One region of the Virgibacillus salinus genome, then DNA from elsewhere that is predicted to be linked to it. Evidence: riboswitches for the same ligand, from Rfam matches in the RefSeq annotation. Region 1 holds a riboswitch; each other region holds the start of a gene.

Region 1 (6,355 bases):
GGTTAGATATAGAATATGATACACATTGTGAAATTAAAATTGGCAGTAACCATTATCCAAAGAAGTGGACAAAGTTTTGTAAAGCTGTTTCAAAGGTTAGTGGGGAGGAGTTTTATTAAGATAGGCGCAATTCCTGTAATAAAGAATCACGCCTACTGTTAATTTTTATCCAACAACATGTGGGTCCTTTACTTGTTGCGACGCAGCCTGTAATGCATAATCCAGATCTGAAATTAAATCATCCACATGTTCGAGTCCGACTGAAAATCGGAATAATCCATCGGTAATCCCTCGTTTATCTCTTTCTTGCTTTGGCATTGCAGCATGAGACATAGTAGCTGGATACGAAAGAATAGTTTCTACTGCTCCAAGACTTACAGCGAATACTGGCAGGCGAATTTGTTCAACAAATGTTTTCGCTTTAACTGAATCTTTTATTTCGAACGAAAGGACTGCCCCTGAACCTTTTGATTGGCTGTTATGGAGGTCATGTCCTGGATGGTTAGGTAATCCAGGATAAAATACGTTCTTAATTAATGGATGATTAGTTAAATAGGCAGCTATTTTCAGTGCTGATTCAGATGATTGCTTAAGACGGGAACCTAACGTTTTGATGCCTTGAATTAACTGATAGGAATCCTGTGCGCCAAGTATGGAGCCGAAGGAATTTTGAATAAAGGCCAACCTTTCCCCAAGCTCTTCTGTGTTTGTAACAGCCAGACCTGCAATAATGTCACTATGGCCAGACAAAAACTTAGTCGCACTATGGAGCACAATATCCACACCAAGGTTAATTGGCTTCTGGTAAAGTGGGCTCATGAAAGTATTGTCGAGAAAAGTTAGGCAGTCATTCGCTTTGGCAATTTTAACAATTCCATTAATGTCAGTAATGTTTAGACATGGGTTTGACGGTGTTTCGATATAGATGACTTTTGTATTGGGTTTAATTGCATCGTTAACCTCAGTTAGGTCTGTCATATCTACAAAGGTGTGATCAATTTTAAATTTAGTAAGTACTTCAGTTACAAATCGGTAAGTACCTCCGTACACATCCGTTGATACTAGAACATGGTCACCAGCTGAAAGCAGCATAAAGGATGACGAGATGGCAGACATTCCAGAAGCAAATGCTAAGCCACGGGCACCTTCCTCTAATTGGGCTATCTTTTCTTCCAGCGCTTGCCTTGTCGGATTTCCCGAACGGCTATAATCAAATGGCCCAAACGCATCAAAGGATTCCTGGTGATAGGTTGATGACAGATAAATCGGCACATTTACGGCACCTGTTCTCTGTTCAACGTCCAAATTTGATGGAGCATGAATTAGTTCTGTTTCCAATTGATCCTTGTTATTACTCATTCCTTGTCTTCCCCCTTTTTCAATGATGAAAATACGTTCTTCAAATCTGTAATTAGATCTTCAGCTTGTTCAATGCCAATAGAAAACCGTAATAACCGGTTATCGATTCCTCGGAGTGCTCGTTCTTCTTCCGGTATCTCTGCGTGGGTCTGTGTTGCAGGATACGTAATAAAACTTTCAACCCCGCCAAGGCTTTCTGCAAAAGTAATCAATTTAAGGCGTTCTAAAAAGGGCTCAACCCAATCTGCCTTCTGAAGGCGGAACGAAAGCATTCCACCTTTCCCCGGATACAGTACGTCAGTAACTCCTTGTTCATTTGCTAAGTATTCCGCTATTTTCCGTGTGTTTTCATCGTGCTGCTTCATCCTTAGTGCAAGTGTCTTGAGGCCTCTAATAATCAGCCATGAATCAAAAGGGGACAAAACAGCACCTGAAGCATTATGGATAGTAGCCAATTTGTCGCAGATTGCCTCTCCTTTCGCAACGACTAAGCCTGCGAGAACATCATTGTGTCCGCCAATAAATTTAGTTGCACTATGAACTACGATATCAGCGCCAAGTTCAAGCGGCTGCTGGAAATAAGGAGTCAGGAATGTGTTGTCAACTATGAGTAACAGGTCATGTCTATCAGCAAGTGCTGCATATTCCTTAATATCTATTTCCTGCATTAACGGGTTTGTTGGGGTTTCAATGAATAATGCTCTCGTTTTTGGTGTGATTAATTTCTCAGTCACGGCAACATCTTTAAACTCCGAATAGGTTGTCTTTATATCATAGACATCATCGTAATGCTGAAGTAAACGGTATGTACCACCATAAATGTCTTCTGGAACAATGATTTCATCACCTGAACGGAAAATGGAAAGAACTAACTGGATGGCTGCCATTCCGGAACTGCAGGCATAGCCGCTATCACCGATTTCCAGCTTTGCAATTCCTTCTTCCAAGATAGCTCGCGTTGGATTTTTTGTACGTGTGTAGTCGTATCCAGTAGATTTGCCAATCCCTTCATGCTGGAATGCTGTTGATAAATAGATAGGCGGATTGACTGCACCTGTCGTTTTATCACTATTATTGCCTAGTTGTGCTAAGTTGGTTTGGATACTTTTATCTGACATATTAATCATCCTTTTCATGAAAAAAATTAGAGACCCTCTAGATAAGAAGAAGGTCCCTAATAGCGCAAACAATCTTCTCATCTTCAGGTAACTTGTTACCTTTTGGATTTAGCACCGGACCAGTTATGGCGGGTTGCTGAGACATCACAGGGCCAATCCCTCCGTCTCTCTTGATAAGAAATATATGTAATTGTTAAATACTTGATTTTTCTTACTTTAATACAAATGATTGGATAATGCAATAGATAATTGCAATTTATTTGGTTTATTCAGCCATTTCCGTTTTTCTGTTAGAAAAATATCATGGGAATTATTTTCGAAAATAGAGAAGGAATTTTTATAGAGAATATTGAATACTTTACCATGGAGGTGTAGAAACAATGACTGACCAATATGCTGTAGAAATTGATGCAGTGATTGAGTACATTCGTGAAAATATCCAAGAGCCCCTGCCCCTTTCTCATCTAGCTAAGTATGTAGCTTATAGCCCGTATCATTTTTCCCGTATATTTAAGCAAAAAACTGGCCTTCCGCCACATTATTATGTTTCTTCCCTCCGTTTGCAAAAAGCAAAAGACTTATTGTTACATACGAATTTAAGTGTTCGTGATATAGGAATGGAGATTGGACAACAAAGCTTAGGAACCTTTACAACTAGATTTACTGAACGTATAGGCGTAACACCGGCTGAATTTCGGAATTCAGCGGTTCATGCAGACTATCGATTACGCAGGTTAAAGGGGCTAAATGATTGGACTGATAGTTTACTATTAACTTCAAATACACATGCAAAGGTCGAGGGGACCGTTCATGCGGATGCTTCTTTTGAAGGGGTTATTCTTATCGGCTTATTTGCAAAACCGATTCCAGAAGGCCTTCCTTTATATGGGACGCTACTTTCTTCATTGGGTACTTTTTGTTTTACAGGTGTCAAACCTGGCAAGTATTACTTGATGGCTACATCTGTATCCTGGGAAATGCAGGCAAGGGATATACTGCTCCCGTACTCAACATTACGCGCCAGGTTGAAGGCCCCGATAATTATTAAGAGAAACACAATTGTTCCGCATCAACATGTGACACTTCGTGAACCACAACTTGATGATCCTCCGATCCTAGTGTCGATCCCTCTCTTAATGAATAATTTTCTAAATCGAGTATTAAAGAATTAGCAATCTCATAATCCAATATTTACAGGATATGTTGTTCTTGCATTTCACAAGGATGTTCTTTAATAAAAATTTTAATTATAAGGAGGAGCAACGTGAAAAAACAAATACTATTCATTCATAGTGCTGGACCACAAGGTGAACACGAAGGAAGCTCTGATTTTATAGTGTATTTGCAAGATAAACTAAATGCTGAATATAATTTGATAATTCCTGAAATGCCTAACCCGGAAAACCCGGAATATACAGCATGGAAGGAGCAGCTTAACAAAGAGTTTGCGGCATTAGAAGGTGAAGTTATTTTGATTGGGCATTCTTTGGGTGGATCGGTATTATTAAAATATCTATCTGAAGAAGATTGCCAAGTTAAGATATCCAGTTTACACAGTGTCGCAGCACCATACTGGGGTAAAAATGGTTTTTGGGAGAGTGAAGAATTTACGCTCTCCGAAAATTTTGTTGCAATGCTTCCCCCTATACCACAAGTGTTTTTCTATCACAGTCGCGATGATGAAGTAGTTTCATTTGATCATTTTAAGGATTATACAAAAAAACTTTTAACTGCAACTCCACGAGCAATTGAAAGCAGGGGACATTTATTTTATAATGGATTGCCTGAACTTGTGAATGATATTAAAGGTCTGTAGATTGATAAGTTAATAATAAATATGGATGGGAGATACTCTGAGGGGTTCTCCCTCTTATATTTCATTTCTTTAATTTTTAGGGCAGGAATTTAGGCTTGGTTACTATTTAAACGTTGGGGCAAATTCTATTTAGATTTAATAATTAAAGGGTTTTTTATGTTAAAGTAATCAATAGTGAATAATATACTTTAGCAGCGTAGTTTACATACACTTTATCTGAACAGTGGGTATGTACTAGGTGATGACTATTTATGGATAAAAGGAGTAGATTTTTATGGAAAAATATAAACCAGCTGGGTTCTGGATCAGATTCCTGGCAAACATAATTGATGGAATTTTGATATATATAATAGGAGCAATTATAGCTATTTTAATTAATGACGAACGTTTTTTCAGTTCACCAGGTAACGAAGCAAATACTTGGTATTCATCGCCATCCGAAGACATATCAAATCTAATTTATGTCGTTGTTTTTATAATTGTTTTCACTGCAAGCAAGTATAAAGGATCACCAGGGAAATTAGCATGCAGGATCCAAGTGCTTAATGTAGAGATGACCCAAATTAGCATGCTGAAATCAATTGGAAGATTTTTTGCGTATTTTCTCTCAGCACTTCCACTTGGTATTGGCTTTCTGATGGCAGGATGGAATGAAGAAAAGAAAGGATTGCATGATATCATTTGCAGTACGAGAGTTGTTTATCGAATTTAACGCCAGCGTAATGCAATTCGCAGCTTACAGCAATCCATGTCAGCAACTTGTGATTTGAATTCCAGTCGTAAGCCATCAGGATTGTAATTAATATCAACGTCTGATGTAATGCCTGTAGAGAGAATTAATTGCTCAACCTTTGCGGTATCTGAAACTTGAGCAGCTTTCATTAGTTCTGCATCATATTCTTGTGATTCTGCAAGTTTATTAAGAACAATGCTCGCGTCATCCATTAGTTTTTTCGTTTCATTTGCTGATTGATTTAACAGGTTGGCGTCAACAGGCGGATATTGCTGGCGACCTGGCCAATATGTGGCATTGGGATAATATGGTACATAATAATAACCTGGATAATTGACGTAATACATAAAAAAACCCTCCTTGTAAAATACATCCATTTAATTATATGCAGAAGAACTTGTTTGCGGGAATGAGCGGGGATTTATGGAAAGGATGCTGATTAAATGATCAAAGCACTCTTATTTGATCTTGACGATACCTTGCTTTGGGACAAAAAAAGTGTAAAAGAGGCTTTTAAAGCCACTTGTGAACTCGCAAAGCAAAAATATGATATTGATCCTGTTAAGCTAGAAGAGAAAGTTCGTGAAAATGCACGGGAGTTGTATGCATCCTATGATACATATGATTTTACAAAGATGATTGGAATAAATCCGTTTGAAGGACTATGGGGTGATTTTCGGGATGAGGGGGAGTCTTTTCACAAATTGAAAGAAATTGTTCCAGAATATCGTAAAGAAGCCTGGACGAGAGGACTGCATGATTTAGGAGTTGATGATCCGGATTTCGGTTATCAGCTGGCAGAAACTTTTCCTGCGATGCGAAAGAAAAATGCTTTTGTATATGAGGATAGTTTTGAGGTGCTTGATCAGTTAAAAGAGGAGTACCAACTGCTGATGCTAACGAACGGATCCCCCGAATTACAACAGACTAAGCTTGATATCACACCAAAACTCATGACCTATTTTGAGCACATTGTTGTTTCTGGGGCTTTTGGAAAAGGAAAACCAGACCCAGCAATTTTTGAACATGCACTTGAGCTTCTTGCTGTGCAGAAGGATGAGGTATTAATGGTTGGGGATAATTTAAGTACAGATATACTTGGAGCTAAGCGTGCTGGAATAGATTCCGTCTGGGTTAACCGTCATGACAAAGAATGTATTGAAGTGAAGCCAACATATGAGATTGGAGCATTGAAAGAGCTATTGCCGTTGCTGGAACGGTAAATCATGGATAATGAAGTACACTGGAGGATTAAGCGGTTATCTTTAGGTATCAATGGCATACACCTTTGGCTTTAGGATGTGATTATGCAATGTGTTGGTGGTGGGA
Region 2 (6,355 bases), on a different contig from region 1:
ACCAATTGATTATCTTTATTAATGGTATTATCCAGAATACCAATATAACCACCATCAACTACTTTATCGCCGACACCTTGTGTTAATGAGTCTCCAATGGCTGCAACATGCGCTTCTTTATTTGTGAAAAAGTCAATTGTACCTTGAAGTGCACCACTTATTATTTCTCTGAATTTAGTGATTGGTTCTTTTGTTTCTTCTTCTGGCTGTTCATCTTCCGTTTCTATTTCTTTGTCTGGTTCAGTTTCCTGCTGTGTCTCTTCCTGTGAATTATTATCTGCTGATTCATTTAAATTTGGTTCAGGTTGATATAAAAAGATAATAATAGCTAAACCTATAATCAGTATACCCAAAATAATAAAAATGTATCTTCTTTTCATGAATCTCACACCTATACTGAAATATTCTACCTATATATTGAAATGATATTTTATCTTAGTACATATCACGTTTTATTACTATATATGTACCCATTATAATTGGTAAGTATCAATATTTCATATTTCGATTGTATTACATTTTAATCTAATAAGAGATAATTCCCTTTACCTTCTATACTTAAACTAAAAAAATCGCCTTCAGTAGAAGACGAATTTTTCTAGCGCTTAAGAAAGTATAAATTCTTTCATACTGCGTGTGTTCAACTGTGGCTTAACGATAAGCCATGTTATAAAAAAAACATCTAGCTTCAGCGCTCGTGAATTTCCTTCACTTCCTTACGATAAAAGATGAAGGATGTTCGACTAAAACCACCACATCCTGTGGCAACGTCGATCCACCCACAATGAGGGGAGCAGCTAAACGGGCGCTCCAGCTATTGCAGCTTGCTCTTTTTTAAACAAAATACAAAAATCCTCAATCATTGCACTCGCGGTAGGAAATGATCCTGCTCCTGGCCCCGCGAACGTTAAGTCACCAACTATATCTCCTTTAATATGAATAGCATTGTTTACGCCTTCAACAGCATATAATGGGTGTTCTTTGGAAACTGCTTCTGGTTCAACGCTTGCAGTAAGGTTCCCTGTAGCATCATAACCTATCTTTGCAATATGCTTAACTCGTTTACCTTCCGTTTGTAACCCTTGAAGGGAGTCCTCGGTAATATCACGTATTCCTATTCTTTTAACATATTTTAAATCAGGTTGTTTTTCAAAAATAAGGTCACTAAGAATCATTAGCTTATAATATGCATCAAAACCTTCAATGTCATTTTCTGGATCTGCTTCGGCATACCCCCAGTTTTGTGCCTCATCCAAAGCAGTGGAGAATGTTATGTTCTTTTCCCGCATTGCTGATAGGATAAAGTTGGTAGTACCATTTAAAATTGCTTGCACATATTGGATCTGATTTGCTTTTAAAAGTTGTTGGATAGTCTGGATAATCGGTATGCCACCGGCTGTAGTTGCGTCATATCCAATTTGAACATTATATTGGGTGGCAAGTCTTTTCAACTCTTCACCGTGGATTGCGAACATTTCCTTATTAGAAGTGATGACGTGTTTTTTTGCTTGGATACATCTTTTCAGCAATGAAAAAGCTGGTTCTTTTCCAACAATTGCTTCAAAGACAACATCGATCTCAGGGTTATTTAAAACAGTATTAACATCTGTTGTAATGTTTGTCTTGGCTGAAATTTTCTGATGTTTGTCAGGATTCTCAATAATAATTGTTGAAATGTTGATGGGAGATCCGACTAGTTTTTCGAGCCGTTGACGGTGAATGTGCAGTGTTTGGTAGACACCGCAGCCAACTGTTCCAAGTCCGATTAACGCAATATTTATCGGTTTCATTTGTTAATCCCTCCCTCATCTAAAAATGATAACCGTAGATCCTTCGTTTTTTTACACTTAAGCTTCTACTAGCACACTTCCAGAGCCGTTTTCTCGAATGCGAATCGCTTCATGGTAAATGTTTTTATCTGTAATAACAGAAATTCCAGCAGCTTTTGCATGGTTTACTGTTTCATCTGTATCTTTTGGATTTTCAACCCAAATAATTTTACCGTCCTTATTAATAAATTGCTCGATAGTTTCTGGTGGAAGAATTCTGTCATAGGACAGAATGGCATCAATTTCAAGTGGCACATCATCTAACTGTTCATATGTTTGCACATTTAATATTTCTTTTGAAGAAGTACTTAATGGAACAATTTGAAATCCTAACTGCTGTAATTGTTTCGTACTTTTATAAAATGAATTAGTTTGATCATCCAATCCGCTAACCGCAACTACCTTTTGGCGAATACCACCGTCTTTACGGTCAAATGGTGAAGATAAGAGCCACTTGACTGCATCTTCTTCTGTTGCTTGAAATGTTTTTGCTTCACCGGTTGCATTAGCGATTGCCTGGTCTAAATCAACTAATATATCATTGGTTGATTCGAGTCCAATAGAAAGTCTCACTAACTCTTCCGTAACACCGCTTTTAACCAGGTCTTCTTCACCTAATTGTTGGTGTGTAGTTGACGCTGGGTGGATGATTAACGACTTCGCATCACCGACGTTGGCAACATGTGACCAGAGTGTAACACCATCAATCAATTTCCGGCCTGCGTCACGGCCACCCTTTATTCCAAACGTTATAATCGATCCATAGCCATTCTGTAAATATTTATTGGCTAACTCGTGTGATGGATGATCCTGTAACCCAGGAAAATTAACCCATTCAACTGCAGGATGTTTTTGTAAATATGCTGCAACTTCTTCGGCGTTTTTGTTATGGCGCTCAACACGTAAGTGCAATGTTTCCAGTCCTTGTAAAAACAGGAATGCATTCTGTGGACTTAGGCAGGCACCTATATCGCGCAGCAGCTGCACGCGCAGTTTGGTTGCGAACGCTGCCGGCCCAATATCGACGTAGCGAAGTCCGTTGTAACTCTCGTCGGGTTCAGTAAAGACTGGGAATTTACCGTTCCCCCAATTGAACCTACCGCCATCAACGACAACGCCGCCGATAGTTGTACCATGACCGCCGATCCACTTAGTAGCTGAATGTACAACAATATCCGCTCCCCATGTCAGTGGCTTCGTATTGTATGGAGTCGCAAATGTATTGTCAATGATTAATGGAACCCCGTTGTCATGAGCAATTCCTGCAATTTTTTCAACGTCCAGCACATTTAGACTTGGATTTGTGATAATCTCTCCGAAAATAGCTTTCGTTTTTTCGGTAATTGCAGTAGTAATAGTCTCTGGATCTGTTCCATCAACAAATTTAACGTCGATTCCGTATCGAGGGAGAGTGTTAGCAAACAGGTTATACGTCCCACCGTATAGATTACTGTCAGCAACGATCTCATCACCACTGCTTGCAAGATTTAAAATGGCCAATGTAATGGCTGACATCCCGGATGAAGTTGCAACTGCGGCTACGCCATCTTCCAGTAATGCGATTCGCTGTTCGAATGCATCAACTGTCGGATTCATGATTCGTGTATAAATATTACCTGGTTCTTGTAGCCCGAAAAGATTTTGTGCATGTTCGGTGTCCCGAAAAACGTAGGAAGTAGTTTGATAGATGGGTACCGCACGTGATCCGGTTGTTGGATCTGGTTCCTGACCTCCGTGAAGTAACTGTGTTTCCTGATTGTGCAAATGAAAATTTGACATGATAAATTCCTCCTTTAGATTTTACTGTTTTCTGGAGGGAGAGGAGATAATAAAAAGCCCTCTTCCTAAGAAGAGGGCGTAATATGTAACGATCCTCCCCTTATCTTCCAGATCATACTTGACCTGTAGGATTTAGCACCTTACTAAGCATTAGTTAAGCTTTTAAGGTTGCCGGGTTTCACAGGGCCTATTCCCTCCACCACTCTCGATAAGAGATGTAACTTTATTGGCAGTTAAGAAAGTATAAATCCTTTCTTGCTGCATAATTGCAACTAAGGCTTGGCGATAAGCCAAGTTTTCTAAAGTTATTGAACATTATATACGCAGGAATGATTGTACGTCAAGTGAATTCTGAAAATTGATTTAATTTTGGCTGATTTAAGTTTGTTGCCGAATAAAAAATTGACAGCTACGCAAGACTCCGGAAGCAAGGAACGAGCTGAGGAGGCTTGCTGCTTGCCCGCGGAAAGCGAGTATATTTTCACTGCGTCATTAAGAGCCTAATTTTTCTCCCTAAGCCGACCTGAACTACGATGTGCAGATGACATGTATATAAATAGTGCTATCCAGATTAATGCGAACGATATAAAATGCGCCAGTGAAAAAGTCTCCTGATAAACAAACACACCTAGAACTAGCATGATAGTTGGTGCGATATATTGAAGGAATCCTACCATTGATAATGGGATTCGTTTCGCGCCGCTTGCAAACAATAATAGTGGAATCGCTGTAACGACACCAGCGCCAAACAGTAATAACCCAAAACTGGAGAACATTGGATCAGATGCCAATGAACTGCCAGGGATAGATAGTAAATAAATAAGAGCAATAGGAGTTACAATCATTGTCTCGATAGTTAGACCGAACATTGCACTAACATCTACAGTTTTTTTTAGCAATCCGTAAATTGCAAAACTGAATGCTAACAATAGTGATACCCACGGAAAGACACCATAACTGATTGTCAAATTAATAACACCAACTGCAGCAAGTAGAAATGATAGCATCTGGCCACGTGTTAATGTTTCTTTTAGCACAATCATTCCTAATAAAATACTTACAAGCGGGTTTATGTAATAACCGAGGCTTGCCTGAATTACATGTTCATTGTTAACCGCCCATATAAAGGTAAGCCAATTGATGCTAATGGCAACTGATGCGAATGTAATTCCAGTCAATTTTTTTCTATCGTTTAAAATAATTCTGCATTCCTTTAGGAAAAGCTTCCATTTTTGGACAACTAGAACCACAATAATCATAAAAATAAATGACCATAATATACGATGTGCTAATATTTCATCAGGTGGAACCTGGTCTATCAGCTTCCAATACGCGGGAAGAAATCCCCATAATAAATAGGCGCCTGCTGCATATATAATTCCAATCTTATTTTCTTGATTCATTTTGAAGACCCCGTTTCTAGGATATATCCAGATTCAAGTGAACACTATCGAATCATGCGATATGCATACTACTAATCTAAGTAAGCTAATTCTAGATTTTCTTTCTGAAAAAAGCAATAACTCTGCTTTTAACATTTCTTCAGAAAACGCTTTCAAAAAGTTGGTAAATACAATATGATAGTAGTATATGAGATTATAAGATTGTTTATCTGGGGGGACTTACTAATGGCAAAAAAACATAAACACTTTGAAACATCGGTTATTCATGAAGGGTACGATTCCAAAGACATGCTTGGTAGTCTTGCAACACCTTTGTTTCAGACATCAACATACACGTTCGAAACAGCAGAGCAAGGAGAACGACGATTTGCAGGTGAGGAAGAGGGTTATATCTATTCCAGGTTAGGAAATCCCACAGTAAGTGTATTAGAAGAACGGATTGCAGCTTTGGAGAGCGGCGAACGCGGGCTAGCTTTTGGATCAGGGATGGCTGCTGTATCTGCTATTTTGATTGCTCTAACAAAAGCGAATGACCATGTATTGTGTTCATCAGGATTGTATGGCTGTACTTTCGGTTTACTAGCAATGATGGAAGAAAAATTTAATATTTCACATGATTTTTCAGCAATGGAAACAAAAGAGGAAATTCGCGCGCTAATTAAGCCTGAAACGACATGTATTTATGTCGAAACGCCAATTAATCCGACGATGAAGTTAATTGATCTAGAAATGGTTGCTGAAGTGGCTCATGAAAAGGGGATTCCGGTGGTTGTCGATAATACATTTTCATCACCATATTTACAGCGACCACTTGAATTAGGGTGTGATGTTGTACTCCATAGTGCAACAAAATATATTGGCGGCCATGGAGATGTAGTAGCAGGGCTTGCTGTTGGAAAAAAAGACTTTTTGGATAAGGTTGCGATGACAACCCTAAAGGATATCGGCGGAATTATGTCACCACTGGATGCATGGTTATTACTAAGAGGGCTTAAAACACTTCCAATTCGGATTGACCGCCATTGTGATAACGCGGAAAAAATATTTGGGAAGTTGCGTAACCATCCTAAAGTTGCACGTGTTTTTTATCCAAATGATGAAAGTCATCCTGATTTTCCAATTCGTCAAAAACAAATGAAACGCGGTGGTGGTTTAATTTCATTTGAAATAGACGGAACAAAACAGGATGCACAACGAATGCTGAATAACCTGAAGTTCCTAAAAATTGCTGTCAGTCTTGGTGATGCGGAGACATTAATTCAGCATCCGTCAACTATGACACATGCCGTTGTACCAGAGGAATCTCGTCTTGAAATGGGAATAACAGATCAGCTTATCCGGTTA
Region 3 (6,355 bases), on a different contig from region 1:
ACAAGCGCAGAGTCTTCAGGAAGAACTAATGATGATGATGCCTGAAGAAGTTGGCGATAAAACGTTAGAACAGGAAAAATATCTATTGAAAAATGCGAAGAAAATGGTATTGCTTGGTGCTGGGCTGGCAGCTCAGAAATATGGGAAAAAGCTTGAAAATGAACAGGAGATTCTTGTAAATCTTGCCGATATGACAGCTGAAGTATATAACATGGAATCAGCAATTCTTCGTACAGAAAAAGCTATTACTAAGTCTGGAGAAGAAAAGAATAAACAAAAACTTCTTTACACACAAGTATATGTGCAGGAAGCATTTAATCGCATTGAGGCAGATGCAAAAGAAACTCTAATTGCTGTTGAATCAGGCGATACTCTCCGTATGATGCTTTCATCATTACGTAAGCTGACTCGTCACACGCCAACAGATGTGATTGGGAAAAAACGTGAAATTGCTGCTAAGATAATTGAAGAAGAAAAATATCTAGTCTAAAAATAATTAACCACCCTCTACATTTATTGTGAGGGTGGTTTTACATTTGGCAGTTTCTTAAGAGATTGTTGTTCCCGAAGGAGTCACCGTGTATTTCCTCTGCTGGGTATGGTCACAATATCCTGGAAAGATGGATTAAAACAAGATTTTAACGATTCCAGCTGCGTAGTCAGAGAGCCACACTTAGTACTACATAGGTTACTCTAGTTTCTGTCGTAGAAATAATTAACTGTTAGAATAAGTAAAAAGTTATTAAAAGAGCCTTACTTTTTCAACCTAATAAAAAATAATCCAATTTTCATAAGTGCAAATCCTATAATAACGCCGGTTGTGTTTAATATAAGATCATCAACGTCGAAACTTCTTGAAAGGACATTGAGTAAAGAAAGAACAAGTTGTGTTACTTCAATAGTTAAAGATGTTCCAATACCTATTAGAAACATCTTTTTAAAACTAATTTTGCTGTTTACTAATACAAGCAATATTCCCATTGGAACAAATACAACAGTATTTCCTAATAGATTAACAGAAGCAACGGATATCTCGCCTTGGAAGAATAAAAATAAATAATTTTCAATCGTGTTAAATGGTATCAGATTTATGCCAACCCAATCACTTCGAGTAGCATCTGTAGAAGGAAACACTGTCAGATAAAGTAAACTTTCCATATAAATAATCCACAAACTGTAAATGAATTCTTGGTATAGGACAATTTTTCGATCGGTTTTCCTTAAAATTATGAATCTTATAGAAATGAAAATGACAAGGGATAGGAGGATAGAGTATACCGGTAAAGCGTTTATATAATGCATCGATTATTCCCCTTATTAACTAATCTGCCAGTATTATAGCACATTAGCCAATCATATAAATCTTTTGTAGGAAGTCTTTGAAATTTCACAATTTCATCGACCGACCTTCATTATATTTGCTATAATAAAATTAACATCTGAAATTGTTAGGAGGGATGAAGTGGGATTAACGTTTTATTGGTATCCAAATTGCGGAACTTGTAAAAAGGCGAAGAAATGGTTAGACGAGCATGAAATCGACTATACTAGCATACATATTGTGGACGAGCCACCATCAAGTGATCAGCTTCAGAGCCTAATTGCAAAGAGTGGATTACCACCCAAAAAGTTTTTTAATACGAGCGGCAAGAAATATCGTGAATTAAATATTAAGGATAAAATTAAAGATGCGACTACTGAAGAAATGGCTGATATTCTGGCATCTGATGGTATGCTAATTAAGCGACCAATTACAACCGACGGAAAAAAAGTGATTGTTGGATTCAAGGAAGAAACCTTCACTGAAAGTTGGCTTTAATAAAAGTAAAAATGCTAGAAAAAAGTCCATATACCTAGTATAGTAATATTGCAATTAATTAACGGAGGGATTTAGATGAGCTTACCAAAAGACTTATTATATTCAGAAGAACACGAATGGGTAAAAGAAGAAGATGGTAATGTACGTATTGGGATTACAGAATTTGCACAATCCGAATTAGGGGATATTGTATTTGTTGAACTTCCCGAAGTAGGTGAAGAGGTTGAAGTAGATGAGCCATTCGGCAGCGTTGAATCTGTTAAAACGGTTTCCGAGTTGTACGCCCCAATCAGCGGAAAAGTTGTAGAAATCAATGAAGAATTAGAGGATAGCCCTGAATTTGTTAATGAATCACCATATGAAAAAGCATGGATGGTTGTTTTGGAGCCATCTGACGATTCAGAACTAAATAATTTACTATCTGCTGAGCAATATCAGGAAATAATCGAGGAAGATTAATCCTATTAATAAGGCTGACTGCACACTGCGATCGATCTTGTGAAGTCGGTCTTTTTTATTGCTATAATGTAATTCACAACGAAATTGTAGTGTACGTGATTTTAATGTGATTTATGGTGTGAATTAAGCGGAATGTGAATCACACAAACCGGTAAAGTGAATCGTGGTTCCGCTAAATGGGTGAAAAAGCCGTCTTAGAAGGTTGAATCGGTTTCTGGTTCCGTTATTTACCTAATAACTTTGAAAAATATGGCTGAAAAGGGTAAATAGCGGAATGAGGATTACATAACACGACCAAAATAGGCGTTTTTAAGGAAATAACGGAATGAGGATCCGCCAAATCCGTGGACACCAGTCTGTCTAGTGAAAACTATGAGATTATAGCTGAGATTTCACTTGAGATTTACTGTTTTGCACCTCACAAGTGAACCCGTTACTTTTTTTTGGCTGTTTTCAGAAATAGTTGTTTTTCCGATCAATGAGTCTTAACAGGTAAGTTAATGCAACACTTCCTAGTATTTACCTGCACTAGATATGTTCACAATATCCTGGAAAGATGGATGAACGTCTGCACTCGCACGTCCTTTGCGTAGTAGGCTCTTGGTGTTGTGTCGCACTTTATATCTTTTAAAAAATCTATATTCATACTTAATAATTCGGTTTAAGCATAAACTATCTAATATGAATAATTCGTAATGCAATAATATTAATTATTGGATGTGGGTTGAAAAAAGTAGTAAAATATATGATTAATGCATTCAGTTAATTTAATGTAAGGAGTGCATGTAATGATGACAAATGACGTAGAAAAAGTTATCATTGTTGAGGGACTAACTGATAAAAAGCAGGTCAAACGGGTGATAACAGATGATGTTGAAGTAATTTGCACGAATGGGACACTCGGTGTTGAACGATTTGACGAGCTTTTGGAAACGTATGATTTGGATAATAGGGATGTTTTTATTTTAGTTGATGAGGATAGTTCAGGGATAAAACTGCGCAAACAGTTAACGCGTGAGCTTCCGCATGCTGAACACATTTATGTGAGCAGTGAGTTTCGTGAAGTAGCAACAACCCCTGAAAATATTCTTGCAACGGCATTGGTAGGCAAACGAATCGAGGTTAATCCCATATTCTTGATTTAGGGTGGTAGTATTGCAACAGATTAATGAGGAACAATTAGAACAAGATCATTATTTATTATATATTTATACACCATTTTGTGGTACATGCGCGTTGGCAAAATCAATGCTTGATAAGATTGAATCGGTTCATAAACAGGATATTTTTTATGACATGAATGCCTCGCTGCACCCGGAGTTTATGCAGGATAATCAAATTGAAAGTGTACCATGTCTTTTAATTAAGGATGGTAACGAGATCAAGGAAAAAATTTACGCATTTAAATCAATTGCCAATATATATAGCTACTTAATGGACTACGAACCAGCTTTATTTTCAGATAAATAATTTTATTGACACATGATAATATGCGTGCTATTATCTGGATTATCGAATTTTAATTAAATAGTTTATATCTCTTATCTTGAGCGGTGGAGGGGCTGGCCCTATGAAACCGCGGCAACCTCAAATGTTTTTTTATTTGAAAGGTGCCAACTCCTGCAAAGCAGCTGCTTTGACAGATAAGGGAACGTAAAGACTACATATATTACGTCTTTCTGTTCTCTTACAGAAAGGCGTTTTTCTTATTAAGTAGGACATAATAGTGGATGGCAAAGGAGGAATACTTGTGATTTCAATAGAGGGTTTAAATAAAATTTTTAAATCAAATAAAAGCAACATTACAGCAGTGGATGATTTAACCCTTGATATAAATGAAGGTGAGATTTTTGGTGTCATTGGCTACAGTGGTGCGGGTAAAAGTACATTTGTACGATTGCTCAATCGGCTGGAAGAACCTACTGGTGGGAAAATCGTCATTGATCAGCAGGAAATTACTGCATTAAATTCAAAACAACTTCGAGTGGCACGTCAGGAAATAGGCATGATTTTTCAACATTTTAATTTATTGTGGTCACGGACCGTAAAAGATAACATTGCATTTCCATTGGAGATTGCAGGCGTATCAAAAATTGAACGTGAAGAACGTGTTCAAGAATTAATCGAATTAGTTGGACTTGCAGGAAGAGAAAGTGCTTATCCCTCTCAGTTAAGTGGTGGGCAGAAGCAGCGTGTTGGGATAGCGAGGTCACTTGCAAATAATCCAAAAGTATTGCTGTGTGATGAAGCAACTTCAGCACTTGATCCGGAAACGACCAACTCGATATTAGATTTGTTAGTTGATATCAATAAAAAGCTTGGTTTAACAGTTATTCTAATTACTCATGAAATGCATGTGATTCGCAAAATATGTAATCAGGTAGCAGTAATGGAAGAAGGAAGAATCGTTGAACAAGGCGATGTTCTGGATGTTTTTTTACGACCTGAGAAGCCTGTTACAAAGAAATTCGTTGAGCAGGTTATGGGAACCAATGATGAAGATGATGGAGTTGCCCATTTAATTGATACTTATGATAGTGGTAAGCTTATTCGGCTTCATTTCATTGGTGAGACAACAAACCAGGCATTAATTAGTCAAGTTGCTAAGAGATTTGCAATTGATATTAACATTCTGCAAGGTAAGATCACCCAAACGCAGCGTGGTGCGTATGGAACACTATTTGTTCAGGCTGATGGTGAGTTGAGTGAAATCAATAAAGCTATAGACTTTATAACAAATGAGACCTCAGTTGAAGTGGAGGTGGTTCGCGATGCTAACTAATCTTTTCCCAAATTTGAATATGGAAGATTTATGGGTTGCCACGTACGAAACCTTTTACATGACCATCCTTTCATTATTTGGAACATTTATTTTCGGAATACTATTAGGGTTACTACTTTATCTGACGATGAAAGGGGGTATTTGGCAGAATAAACTTCTTAATTTAATCGTGGCATCAATCGTAAACGTATTTAGAGCGATTCCATTTATAATTTTAATATTACTTTTGTTCCCATTTACTGACTTTCTGATTGGAACCATTCGGGGACCAAATGCAGCATTACCAGCTTTAATCATTGGTGCGGCTCCATTTTATGGTCGACTTGTAGAGATTGCATTGAAGGAAGTTGATAAGGGAGTGATTGAAGCAGCGAAATCTATGGGTGCAAAGACTCGCACAATTATTTTTCGTGTATTACTTCCAGAATCAATGCCAGCACTTGTATCAGGACTTACTGTCACTGCAATTGCCTTGATTGGCTATACTGCAATGGCTGGTGTTATAGGGGCTGGTGGTTTAGGAAATTATGCATATTTTTTTGGATTCCAGCGACGTATGTTTGATGTCGTGTTTGTTTGTACCGTATTAATCGTAATCATTGTATTTATTTTTCAATTCATTGGGGATTTTATTACTAACAAATTAGATAAAAGATAAAGGAGAGAGATAAAATGAAAAAGATCTTGGTATTTGTAACTATATTTTTTGTAGTAACGTTAGCAGCTTGTGGCGGTGATGAGTCCAGTTCAGATGATAATGTTATTAAGGTTGGGGCATCCAGTACTCCGCACGCACAAATATTAGAGAAAGCTAAGCCTATTCTTAAGGAAAAAGGAATAACATTAAAGATTGAAGAGTATACTGACTATGTTTTACCAAATGAAGACCTTTCAAGTGGTGAACTTGACGCAAATTATTTCCAACATATTCCTTATTTAAATAAGCAAATTGCAGATATTGGATATGATTTTACACATATTGGTGGAATTCACATTGAGCCAATTGGAATATATTCGAAAACAATTAACAGTGTTGACGAAGTTGCCAAAGGAACTGAAGTACTTATGAGCCGATCTGTCGCTGATCATGGACGAGTACTATCCTTGTTAGAAAAGGAAGGGCTTATTAAGCTTTCTGAAAAAGTAGACAAAGTAGAGGCTACTACGGAAGATATTGTAGAGAACCCAAAAGATTTAAAATTCTCCTATGATTATGATGCAGCATTCTTACCAGAACTATATGAGTCAGAAGAAAACACTTTAGTGGCGATTAATACCAATTATGCAATTGGAGC

The links. A riboswitch is a leader RNA that binds a small molecule or an ion and turns the genes downstream of it on or off. The one in region 1 is predicted to bind S-adenosylmethionine.
Region 2: another riboswitch for S-adenosylmethionine. It lies ahead of BLS02_RS02480 (PLP-dependent aspartate aminotransferase family protein); the one in region 1 lies ahead of BLS02_RS12995 (methionine biosynthesis PLP-dependent protein).
Region 3: another riboswitch for S-adenosylmethionine. It lies ahead of BLS02_RS06295 (methionine ABC transporter ATP-binding protein); the one in region 1 lies ahead of BLS02_RS12995 (methionine biosynthesis PLP-dependent protein).

The regions. Positions count from the first base shown of each region.
Region 1 covers NZ_FNKD01000003.1:195,284-201,638, forward strand. Annotated here, with positions in the region: gene BLS02_RS12985 (hypothetical protein) at 1-119, shown strand, start outside; gene BLS02_RS12990 (aminotransferase class I/II-fold pyridoxal phosphate-dependent enzyme) at 166-1,359, opposite strand; gene BLS02_RS12995 (methionine biosynthesis PLP-dependent protein) at 1,356-2,477, opposite strand; SAM riboswitch class I at 2,552-2,657, opposite strand; gene BLS02_RS13000 (helix-turn-helix domain-containing protein) at 2,858-3,649, shown strand; gene BLS02_RS13005 (alpha/beta fold hydrolase) at 3,742-4,293, shown strand; gene BLS02_RS13010 (RDD family protein) at 4,568-5,005, shown strand; gene BLS02_RS13015 (YuzC family spore coat inner layer protein) at 5,002-5,373, opposite strand; gene BLS02_RS13020 (HAD family hydrolase) at 5,470-6,249, shown strand; partial or broken gene BLS02_RS19210 (YnfA family protein) at 6,343-6,355, shown strand, end outside.
Region 2 covers NZ_FNKD01000001.1:487,537-493,891, forward strand. Annotated here, with positions in the region: gene BLS02_RS02470 (SGNH/GDSL hydrolase family protein) at 1-380, opposite strand, end outside; gene BLS02_RS02475 (homoserine dehydrogenase) at 798-1,790, opposite strand; gene BLS02_RS02480 (PLP-dependent aspartate aminotransferase family protein) at 1,848-3,608, opposite strand; SAM riboswitch class I at 3,706-3,823, opposite strand; gene rarD (EamA family transporter RarD) at 4,109-5,011, opposite strand; gene megL (methionine gamma-lyase) at 5,237-6,355, shown strand, end outside.
Region 3 covers NZ_FNKD01000001.1:1,332,925-1,339,279, forward strand. Annotated here, with positions in the region: gene BLS02_RS06265 (acyl-CoA dehydrogenase family protein) at 1-490, shown strand, start outside; gene BLS02_RS06270 (VanZ family protein) at 754-1,158, opposite strand; gene BLS02_RS06275 (arsenate reductase family protein) at 1,463-1,819, shown strand; gene gcvH (glycine cleavage system protein GcvH) at 1,895-2,278, shown strand; gene BLS02_RS06285 (toprim domain-containing protein) at 3,070-3,423, shown strand; gene BLS02_RS06290 (thioredoxin family protein) at 3,434-3,748, shown strand; SAM riboswitch class I at 3,817-3,928, shown strand; gene BLS02_RS06295 (methionine ABC transporter ATP-binding protein) at 4,029-5,060, shown strand; gene BLS02_RS06300 (methionine ABC transporter permease) at 5,050-5,718, shown strand; gene BLS02_RS06305 (MetQ/NlpA family ABC transporter substrate-binding protein) at 5,733-6,355, shown strand, end outside.